Regions from separate parts of the Amycolatopsis sp. NPDC049253 genome, predicted to be linked through region 3. Evidence: riboswitches for the same ligand, from Rfam matches in the RefSeq annotation. Region 3 holds a riboswitch; each other region holds the start of a gene.
What was found. Region 3 has a riboswitch for S-adenosylmethionine ahead of thrC (threonine synthase). Riboswitches for the same ligand answer to the same signal wherever they lie in the genome.
Positions count from the first base shown of each region.

Region 1: another riboswitch for S-adenosylmethionine. It lies ahead of AB0K15_RS13650 (ATP-binding cassette domain-containing protein); the one in region 3 lies ahead of thrC (threonine synthase).
Region 2: another riboswitch for S-adenosylmethionine. It lies ahead of AB0K15_RS20420 (aminotransferase class V-fold PLP-dependent enzyme); the one in region 3 lies ahead of thrC (threonine synthase).

Region 1 covers NZ_JBFAQX010000005.1:92,821-96,086, reverse strand. Annotated here, with positions in the region: gene rsmA (16S rRNA (adenine(1518)-N(6)/adenine(1519)-N(6))-dimethyltransferase RsmA) at 1-457, shown strand, start outside; gene AB0K15_RS13655 (TetR/AcrR family transcriptional regulator) at 448-1,032, opposite strand; SAM riboswitch class I at 1,419-1,525, shown strand; gene AB0K15_RS13650 (ATP-binding cassette domain-containing protein) at 1,722-2,732, shown strand; gene AB0K15_RS13645 (4-(cytidine 5'-diphospho)-2-C-methyl-D-erythritol kinase) at 2,933-3,266, shown strand, end outside.
Region 2 covers NZ_JBFAQX010000008.1:157,562-160,827, forward strand. Annotated here, with positions in the region: gene AB0K15_RS20410 (Tm-1-like ATP-binding domain-containing protein) at 1-931, shown strand, start outside; gene AB0K15_RS20415 (phosphoenolpyruvate hydrolase family protein) at 933-1,754, shown strand; SAM riboswitch class IV at 1,834-1,948, shown strand; gene AB0K15_RS20420 (aminotransferase class V-fold PLP-dependent enzyme) at 1,988-3,266, shown strand, end outside.
Region 3 covers NZ_JBFAQX010000011.1:25,132-28,397, reverse strand. Annotated here, with positions in the region: partial or broken gene AB0K15_RS24705 (ComEC/Rec2 family competence protein) at 1-419, shown strand, start outside; gene thrC (threonine synthase) at 444-1,709, opposite strand; SAM riboswitch class I at 1,723-1,856, opposite strand; gene holA (DNA polymerase III subunit delta) at 2,005-2,976, shown strand.

The sequences.
Region 1 (3,266 bases), on a different contig from region 3:
CAACGTCGCGGTCCCGGTCGTGCTGCACCTGCTGGCCGAGCTGCCGTCGCTGCGGCGCGGGATGGTGATGGTCCAGACCGAGGTCGCCGACCGGATGGCCGCCGGTCCGGGCAGCCGCATCTACGGGGTGCCCAGCGTGAAGCTCGCCTGGTACGGCCCGGCGCGCAAGGTCGGTGCCGTGCCGCGGTCGGTGTTCTGGCCGGTGCCGAACGTCGACTCGTCGCTCGTGTCCTTCGAACGCGGCACTCCCGTGGAGGGTGTCGAGCGGCAGCGGCTGTTCGAGGTCGTGGACGCCGCGTTCTCCCAGCGCCGCAAGACGCTGCGCGCGGCCCTCGCCGGCTGGGCCGGTTCCGCGGATCGCGCGGGTGAGCTCCTCGTGGCGGCCGGCATCGACCCGAAGACGCGCGGCGAGCAGCTCGACGTGCACGACTTCGTGCGGCTCGCGGCTCAAGCCTGAAAGAGCCGCGCCAGGTGGTAGTCCAGCGTCGCGAGGACTTCGGGCGAGGTGAACCGGCCGTGCAGGACGTCGAGACCCAGGCCGGTGAAGCCCGCGACCAGCAGGTTGGCTTCCTGCCGCGGCTGGACGCCAGGTGGGAGAGCCGCGCGGCGCAACAGGCTGGTGAGCAGGTCCTCGATCGGTGTCTCGGCGTGGAGGAAAACCTTCGCCAGCGCCGGGTCGCTGTGGGTGCGGCTGAAGTACGCGCGGTGGACGCGAAGTGACAGCTCGCGCTCGGCGTCGAGCGGCAGCAGCTCGGTGAGCAGCGTCCGGACCACGCCGCGCACGCTCTGGTCGACCTGCGCCGCGATGCGGGCCTGCGTGCGCTGCTCGCCGCGTTCGTGCAGATAACGCAGGGAGAGCACGAGCAGGTTGTGCTTCGTCTCGAAGTAGTACTGCACCAGCCGCAGCGACACGCCTGCCTCGGCGGCCACCTCGCGCATGCTCACGGAGTCGAGTCCGCGTTCGGCCGCGATGCGCCACACCGCCGTGGCGATCTCGCGCCGGCGTTGCTCGTGGTCGACCCGGTGCGCCACGGTCCTCCTCCGCTGTTGTGGTACGACTGTATCCGATACACGCGTATCATCTGCGATGTGACGGACGTCCGGAATCGGCTCGCGGACCGGAGTGGGTGTCCGGCTGGGAAGACGGGGTGTCTCGCCGTGTCGAACTACCTTGCCGAACCGTCATTTACCCACGCGTGCGCCGCCGGGAGATTCCCGCGCCGGAATCGCCGCTCCACCAGGGATCAGCAGCGTCCACAGTGGAATAGGCTGCCGGAAAAGCCGCGCGGAAGACATTCGGTGCCGGAGCTTTCGGGTCCACGATGTGGCTGCGGGTGTCCCGGTATCCGGGCACCACCACTCGTGTGATCTGCACCAACGCGCTTGCGTTCACCCAATGGGATCGGCTTTACTCAGAATGTCCATCCCGAGCGACTGAGAGACCTGGCTCGCCGAAGTCGCAGCAACCACTCCCCATGGGGCAGGTGCTACAGCCAGGACCGATGGAGGCTGTTTCCGATGCAGAGGGTAGCCCGCCCGCTCCTGTTGACCCGGCGGCGCGTCGTCGATGAAGGTCGCCGCACGGTATGTGCGTGTCGACGCTCCACAGTCATCGCCTGATCCTTTCTACCGCAATTCTGCGCACCGTCCGAAAAGGACGGTGATTCGGTGACGCCCGGCGCGCCCGGAAACGGTGCTGCGCCTCATGCCTGGAGCTCTTCGTGATCACTGTCGAAAACGTGTCCAAGTCCTTTCCCCTCAACGGAAATCCGGTCGCCGCGCTGCGTGATGTGAGCGTCGACGTGCAGGCCGGCTCTCTCTTCGGCGTGGTGGGCCCCGCCGGCTCCGGCAAGTCCACGCTCGCCCGCTGCATCGCCTTGCAGGAGCGCCCGGACCGCGGTGTCGTGCGGCTCGACGGCCTCAACACCGGTGCGCTCGACGGCCGCCGGCTGCGTGAGGTCCGCCGCCAGCTGGGTGTCGTCGGCACCAAGCCGGAGCTGCTCGCCGAGCGCACCGTCGCCGGCAACATCGCCACGCCGCTGGAGCAGCTCGGCGTCGACGGCCCGCAGCGCAAGAGCCGCGTCGGCAACCTGCTCGACCTCGTGGGCCTCACCGCGCGGGCCGCGCAGAAGCCGGCCGACCTCACGCCCGGCCAGCTGCGCCGCGTCGCCGTGGCCAGGGCGCTCGCCGCCGGCCCGGCTGTGCTGCTGGCCGACGACCCCACCGCCGGCATCGCCCCCGAGGAGGCCGGCGCCGTGCTCGCCGTGCTCGACCGGGCGCGCGCCGAGCTCGGCACCACCGTGCTGCTGACGACCCCCGACGCCGGTGTCGTCCGCCGCGTCTGCGACGACGTCGCGGTGCTCGAAGACGGCGCGGTCGTCGAACGCGGTCACGTGCTCGACCTCATCGCCTCGCCGGGCAGCTGGACCGCGCAGGCGGTGCTGCCGGCCATCGAGACCGCCCGCGCGCAGGCCGCGAAGTACGACCGGTCCGCCGACGTCGTGCTGATCGGCTTCGCGTCGGTCGGAGCCCTGCTGCCCGAGGCGGCCGGCCGCTTCGACGTGGAGGTCGCCACCATCGGCGGCGGTCTCACGCGCATCGGCGACACCCCGATCGCGCGTTTCCGCATCGGCGTCCGCGGCGAGCGGGCCGACGCGGCGCTGGCGTGGATCGCCGACCGCGGCGCCCACGTGACGCCGGCCGTGCGGGCCGCGCAGAGCGTCGCCGCCTGACCGCTCGTCTCACCCCCAGGCCCACCGCACCCCGATGCGGCGTTGGTTGACCGCAACCAACGCCGCATCGGGGTTGCTTGCGGTAGGACGCGGGGTCCGAGAGGAGCGAAGGCGTGTCCAAGAGGTCGGGACAGGTGTCCTGAGAACGGCTGTTTTCTCCTGGTGGGGAGCCCAGGCGCCCGGCCACGTAGGCTTGACGGGTGCTCGCCGTAGTTCCACCACCAGTCACCGTCCGGGTCCCGGCCAAGGTCAACCTGCACCTGGCCATCGGTGACCTGCGCGACGACGGTTACCACGACTTGGTCACCGTCTTCCAGGCGTTGTCGCTCACGGACGAGGTGACCGTCGCGGCCACCGACGACCCGGGGCTCGAGGTCTTCGGCGAGGGGGAGGGGTCGGTGCCCACCGACGCCACCAACCTCGCCTGGCGCGCGGCCCAGGAGCTGTCCACCTACGCCGGTCGCGCCGAGGGCGACGACCCGAAGGTGCGGATCGTGCTGCGCAAAGGCATTCCCGTCGCCGGCGGCATGGCGG
Region 2 (3,266 bases), on a different contig from region 3:
GGCGGTCGGCGGCTCGGGCGGGTCGTCGATCGCGGCGGCGGTGATGCGCGAGCTGCCGGTGGGCCTGCCGAAGCTGCTGGTCTCCACCATGGCGTCCGGCGACGTCCGCCCGTACGTGGGCGAGACCGACGTGACGCTGATGTACTCCGTGGTCGACATCGCGGGCCTCAACGCGGTGTCGAAGACCGTGCTGGGCAACGCGGCGGCAGCGATCGCCGCCATGGCCCGCCACCACGACACCGGCCGCGAAACCACCGATCGGCCCCTGGTCGCGGTGACGATGTTCGGCGTCACCACCCCCGCCGCCGACGAGGCCCGCGCCGAGCTGGAACGGCTCGGCTACGAGGTGCTCGTGTTCCACGCGACCGGCTCCGGTGGCCGGGCGATGGAGAAGCTCGTGACCGACGGCCTGCTCGCCGGTGTCCTCGACCTGACCACGACGGAGCTGGCTGACGAGCTCGTCGGCGGGGTGCTCTCCGCGGGCCCGCACCGGCTGGAGGCGGCCGGGCGCGCGGGCTTGCCGCAGGTGGTCAGCGTCGGCGCGCTCGACATGGTCAACTTCGGCCCGGCCGACACCGTGCCCGAGCGGTTCGCGGACCGGAACCTGCTGGTGCACAACCCGACCGTCACGCTGATGCGGACGACCCCGGAGGAATCCGCGGAGCTGGGCACGCTGCTCGGGCGCAAACTCCGCGCGGCACAAGGGCCCGTCTCGGTGTTCCTGCCGCTCGGCGGAGTGTCCGCTGTGGACGTTCCGGACGGTCCGTTCCACGACCCGGCGGCCGACGCCGAGCTGTTCGTCCACCTCACCGAAGCGCTGTCCGGTGGCACGGCGACCGTGACACGGCGCGAAGAAGCCATCAACGACACCGGGTTCGGCGCGGCCGCCGCGCGGGAACTGCACCGGCTCATCGGCGAAGGGAGGTCCTGACGTGGACCGCGAACGAGCGCTGGCCCGGCTCACCGCCGCGGTGGCGCAAGGCCGTCCGGTGATCGGCGGCGGCGCGGGCACCGGCCTGTCCGCCAAGGCCGCCGAGGCCGGCGGCATCGACCTGCTGATCATCTACAACTCCGGCCGCTACCGCATGGCCGGCCGCGGGTCGCTGGCCGGGCTGCTGGCCTACGGCGACGCCAACGGCATCGTCGTGGACATGGCGCGCGAGGTGCTCCCGGTCGTGCGCGACACGCCGGTGCTGGCCGGCGTCAACGGCACCGACCCGTTCCGGCTGATGGGCCCGTTCCTCGACGAGCTCAAGCGGATGGGGTTCGCCGGCGTGCAGAACTTCCCGACCGTCGGGCTGATCGACGGCGTGTTCCGCCAGAACCTCGAGGAGACCGGCATGGGCTACGGCCTGGAGGTCGACCTCGTCGCGCTGGCCCGCGAACGCGATCTGCTGACCGCGCCGTACGTGTTCGACCCCGAGCAGGCTGCCGACATGACCCGCGCGGGCGCCGACGTGCTCGTGCCGCACCTCGGGCTCACCACCAGCGGCACGATCGGCGCGCGGACGGCCGTCACGCTCGACGAGGCCGTCACCCGGGTGCAGGCGATGCACGACGCGGCCAAGCGGGTGAACCCGGACGTGCTCGTGCTGTGCCACGGCGGCCCGATCGCCGAACCCGCCGACGCGCAGTACGTGCTCGACCACACCGAGGGGATCGTCGGTTTCTTCGGCGCTTCCTCGATCGAACGGCTCCCGGCCGAGCGCGCGATCCGCGAGCAGACGGAGGCCTTCCACGCGCTGCGGCGGTGATCGCCGGTCTGTGAGCGCCGTCTCAGCTCACGGGACACCTCTGGCGCCACCGGGCGTCGTTCGGTTACCTTCATCAACAGGTCATGAGTGCCAGCGTTCAGCCCCGGCTTGCTGGCCGGCAACCCTCCTACCGCGGTGGGGTGCCCCGGGTGAAGACCGGGCCGGTCGCGTTGTGCGGCGGGCAAGCGCGGGCCCCTCGCCGGGGTCCCCCGGACTGCCGAGGAGGCACAGCCATGACACTCGCTCTGGACCGTACCGCTGAAAACTCCGAAACCGTTGCGGCGCAGGAGATTCCCGGCGTCGCGGGGGCGGCGCTGCGAGTGCCGCTGGTGACCGGCGGCGAGGTCGGCTACGCGAACCTCGACCACGCGGCGAGCGCGCCGTGTCTCGACGCGGTCCGCTCCGCCGTCGACGAGTTCCTGCCCTGGTACGCCAGCGTGCACCGCGGCGCGGGCTTCGCTTCGCAGGTGTCCACGCGCCTTTACGAGCGCACGCGCGACATCCTGCGCCGGTTCGTCGACGCGCGCGCCACCGACACAGTCGTGTTCACCCGCAACACCACGGATTCCTTCAACCTGCTGGCGCGATCGCTGCCGCGGCGCACGTCCGTGGTCGTGTTCGACACCGAGCACCACGCGGCCCTGCTGCCTTGGCGGGGCCCGAATGTGCGCCGCGTGCAGCTGCCGCGCACGCGCCTGGCCGCGGTGTCCGTTGTGGACGAAGCGCTCGCCGCCTGCCCCGAAGGGCCGCGGCTCGTGGTGGTGACCGGAGCGTCCAACGTGACCGGCGAGCTGCTGCCCGTGGCCGAGATCGCCGCCGTGGCCCGGAAACACGGCGCCCGCGTCGCGCTGGACGCCGCGCAGCTCGCACCGCACCGCCGGATCTCCCTGCGGGAGCTGGACGTCGACTACGTCGCCCTCTCGGGGCACAAGCTCTACGCGCCCTTCGGCGCCGGCGCGCTCATCGGCCGGTCCGACTGGCTGCGCGCCGCCGAGCCGTACCTCGCCGGCGGGGGCGCGACGAAGCTCGTGACCTCCGACGCGGTGGTGTGGAACACCGGGGCCGAGCGGCACGAGGCCGGCTCGCCGAACACCGTCGGCGTGTACGCGCTCGGCGTCGCGTGCGAGCGGCTGGCGGCGAACTGGGCCGCCGTGGGCGAGCACGAGGCCACGCTGCTGGAGCGGCTGCGCAAGGGCCTGGCCGGTGTGCCCGGTTGCGCCGAGCTGCGCCTGTTCGACGCGCCGGTGGACCGCGTGGGCACGGTGAGCTTCATCGTCGACGGCTTCGAACCCGGCTGGCTCGCCGCGGTCCTCTCGGCCGAGTACGGCGTCGGTGTGCGCGACGGCGCGTTCTGCGCCCACGTCGCCACCAAGCGCCTCATCGGCGCCTGCGGCCGCGACGGCCAGCAGGCCGTGCGCGTGAGCCTCGGCCTGGGCAGCACCGAGGAGCACGTGGACCGCCTCGTGCTCGCGCTGCGCCAGATCGTCGCCCGCGGCGCCCGCTGGGAGTACA
Region 3 (3,266 bases):
ACGTCACAGCCCGCGCGGCGGCCCTGCAGGACGGCACGATGATCAACAACAGTTCCGTGGTGCTGCGGGCGACCACGGCAGCGGGGAGGGTGCTGCTGACCGGAGACGTGGAACTGGCCGCGCAGGCCGACTTGCTGGCCGAGGGGGTGGATCTGCACGCCGACGTGCTGAAGGTTCCCCATCATGGGTCGCGCTACTCGTTGCCCCGGTTCCTCGAGGCTGTGGGTGCGCGGGCGGCGATGATCAGCGTGGGCGCGGGCAACAGCTACGGCCATCCGGCGAAGTCCACAGTGGACGTGCTGGGGACGTTGGGTGTGCTAGTGACGCGGACCGATGTGGACGGTGACACGGCCGTGCTGCCCGATGCCGGCGGGCCGGCGGTGGCGCGCCGGGGTGAGCCACGCGGGCCGCCCCGCTAGGGGAGCGGCCCGCGGGCCCGGCGGTCAGAGGCCGAGGGCCTTGCTCACGGCCTCGGCCGACGGGGGCACGGTCGCCTTGGGGCCGATGCGGCCTTCGAGGGCGTCGAGCGTCTTGAGGCCGTCGCCGGTGATGAGCAGCACGGTCTCGGCGTCGGGGTCGATCTTGCCGGCTTCGATGAGCTTCTTCGCGGTCGCGACGGTGACGCCGCCGGCGGTCTCGGTGAAGATGCCCTCGGTGCGCGCGAGCAGCCGGATACCCTCCACGACCTCCTCGTCGCTCACGTCCTCGACCGCGCCACCGGTGCGGTTGACGACGTCGAGCACGTAGGGGCCGTCGGCGGGGTTGCCGATCGCGAGCGAGCGGGCGATGGTGTCGGGTTTCACGGGCTGGACCACGTCGTGGCCGGCGCGGAACGCGGCCGAGACGGGGGAGCAGCCGGTGGCCTGCGCGCCGAACACCTTGTAGGGGCTGGCTTCCACGAGGCCGAGCTGGCCGAGCTCGCGGAAACCCTTGTCCACCTTGGTCAGCTGTGAGCCCGACGCGATCGGCACCACGATCTGCTCCGGCAGGCGCCAGCCGAGCTGCTCGGCGACCTCGTAGCCGAGCGTCTTGGAGCCTTCGGAGTAGTACGGGCGCACGTTGACGTTGACGAACGCCCACGTCGGGTGCTCGCCGGCGAGCTCCGTGGCGAGGCGGTTGACGTCGTCGTAGTTGCCGTCGACGGCGATCAGGTCACCGTCGTAGACCGCGGTGGTGAGGATCTTGGCGCGCTCGAGCGACTTCGGGATCAGCACGACCGACCGCCAGCCGGCGCGGGCCGCGGCGGCGGCCGTCGCGTTGGCCAGGTTGCCGGTCGACGGACACGCGAGGACTTCGAAGCCGAACTCGCGGGCCGCGGCCAGCGCGACGGCGACCACACGGTCCTTGAAGGAGTGCGTGGGGTTGCCGGTGTCGTCCTTGACCCACAGGGACTTCAGGCCCAGGGCCTTGGCCAGCCGGTCGGCCTTCACCAGGCGGGTGGCGCCGGGTTCGGTGTTCGGGATCTCCTCGACGGTCGAGGGGACGGGAAGGAGCTTCTTGTAGCGCCAGATGTTCTTGGGGCCGGCCTCGATGTCTTCGCGGCGCACGCGGCCGAAGTCGTAGGCGACCTCGAGCGGTGAGAAGTCCTCCGCGGACACGAACTCCGGGGCGAGCGGCTGCCGGTGGCCCTCTTCCTTCGACACCAGTTCGACGGCCGGACCGAGGTCCAGGGTCTTCTTGGTGGAGGTCGTGCCGAGGGTAACGGTCATCGCGAGGTTCCTTTCCTCATCTGCCCCGCAAAAGCGGGCCGGAATTGGCACCGTGGTCGTCAGCTATCCCGCAAATTCGGGAAGACAGGCTGTACGCCGGTTGCCGGGGCTTCGTCGGGCCGTTCCCTCTGCCCCTCTGGATGAGCGGTGTTCAGTTGTCGGCGCGCCGTCGTGTTTCCGGTGGTGCCGGGCGCTGCCTCGGGTACACCGTACGACATGGCGATCACCTCGTGCCACGGTGGCGGCGCACATCACCGGAGCGGGCACGGGACCGGGCGGGTGAGAGGATGGCGGGGTGACCACCGCACCCGCGCCGCTCCACCTCGTCCTCGGTGAGGAAGAACTGCTCATCGAGCGGGCTGTCCGCGCGTCGCTGGACGCCGCGCGGGCCGTGGATTCGACGGCCGAGATGACGCGCAACCGGGTGTCCGAACTCACACCGCCCGTGCTCGCCGAGCTGGTGAGCCCCTCGCTGTTCAGCGAGGGGCGGGTCATCGTGCTCGACTCCGCGCAGGACATCTCGCAGGAGCTGGCGGACGCGGTGATGGCGTACCTCAAGGCGCCCGCCGACGGGATCGTGCTCGTGGTCGTGCACAACGGCGGCGGGCGCAGCAAGGCGGCCAAGGCGCTGCCCGCGGCGCTGAAAAAGGCGGGCGCGGAAATCACCGAGTGCCCGAAGCTGACGAAGCCCGCCGAGCGCGAGTCGTTCGTGCGCAACGAGGTGCGCCGGGTCGGGGGCAAGATCGACGCGGCGGGCGTGATGGCGCTGATGGACACCGTCGGCTCCGACCTGCGCGAGCTCTCCTCCGCGGCGACGCAGCTCGTCGCGGACACCGGCGGTGTGGTCGACGAGCAGGCCGTGCGCCGCTACCACACCGGCCGCGCCGACGTGACCGGCTTCGCCGTGGCGGAGAAGGCCGTGGGCGGCGACCGCGCGGCGGCCCTGGAGTCGCTGCGCTGGGCCATGCAGCTGGGCGTGCCGCACGTGCTGGTCGCCGACGCCCTCGCCGACGCGGTGCGCACGATCGCCCGCGTGTCCGCCGCCGGCCGCGGCAACCCGAACCAGATGGCGGGCGAGCTGGGCATGCCGCCGTGGAAGATCCGCAAGGCGCAGGGCCAGTCCCGCGGCTGGGGCCAGGACGGCCTCGCCACGGCGATGCGCGTGGTTGCCCGCCTGAACGCCGAGGTCAAGGGCGTGGCGGCCGATGCGGACTACGCCCTGGAACGCGCGGTCGTCGAGGTCGTCGCCGCCAAGGGCGAACGCTGACGCTGCTCGGCCGGGCGTAGTTCGGCCCGCTGCCCGGCGCGGCCGAGGCCGACGCTCGGAAAGCTGCGACGCGCCCGACGGTCGCTGCAGCGCGCGGTCACCCGGGCGGTCGCCGGGCCCGCCGCGATCCCGCCGCGATCCCGGCGGGCGGCTCGTGAGCAGCTTCTTGTCGCGCGGGATGGCCTGGGTGGTTGCTGGGCCTGCCGCGATCCCGCCGGGCGGCTCGTGAGCAGGTATTTGTCGTGCGGGATGGGGGGTTGCTGAGCACGTCGTGATCCCGCTGCGCGGTT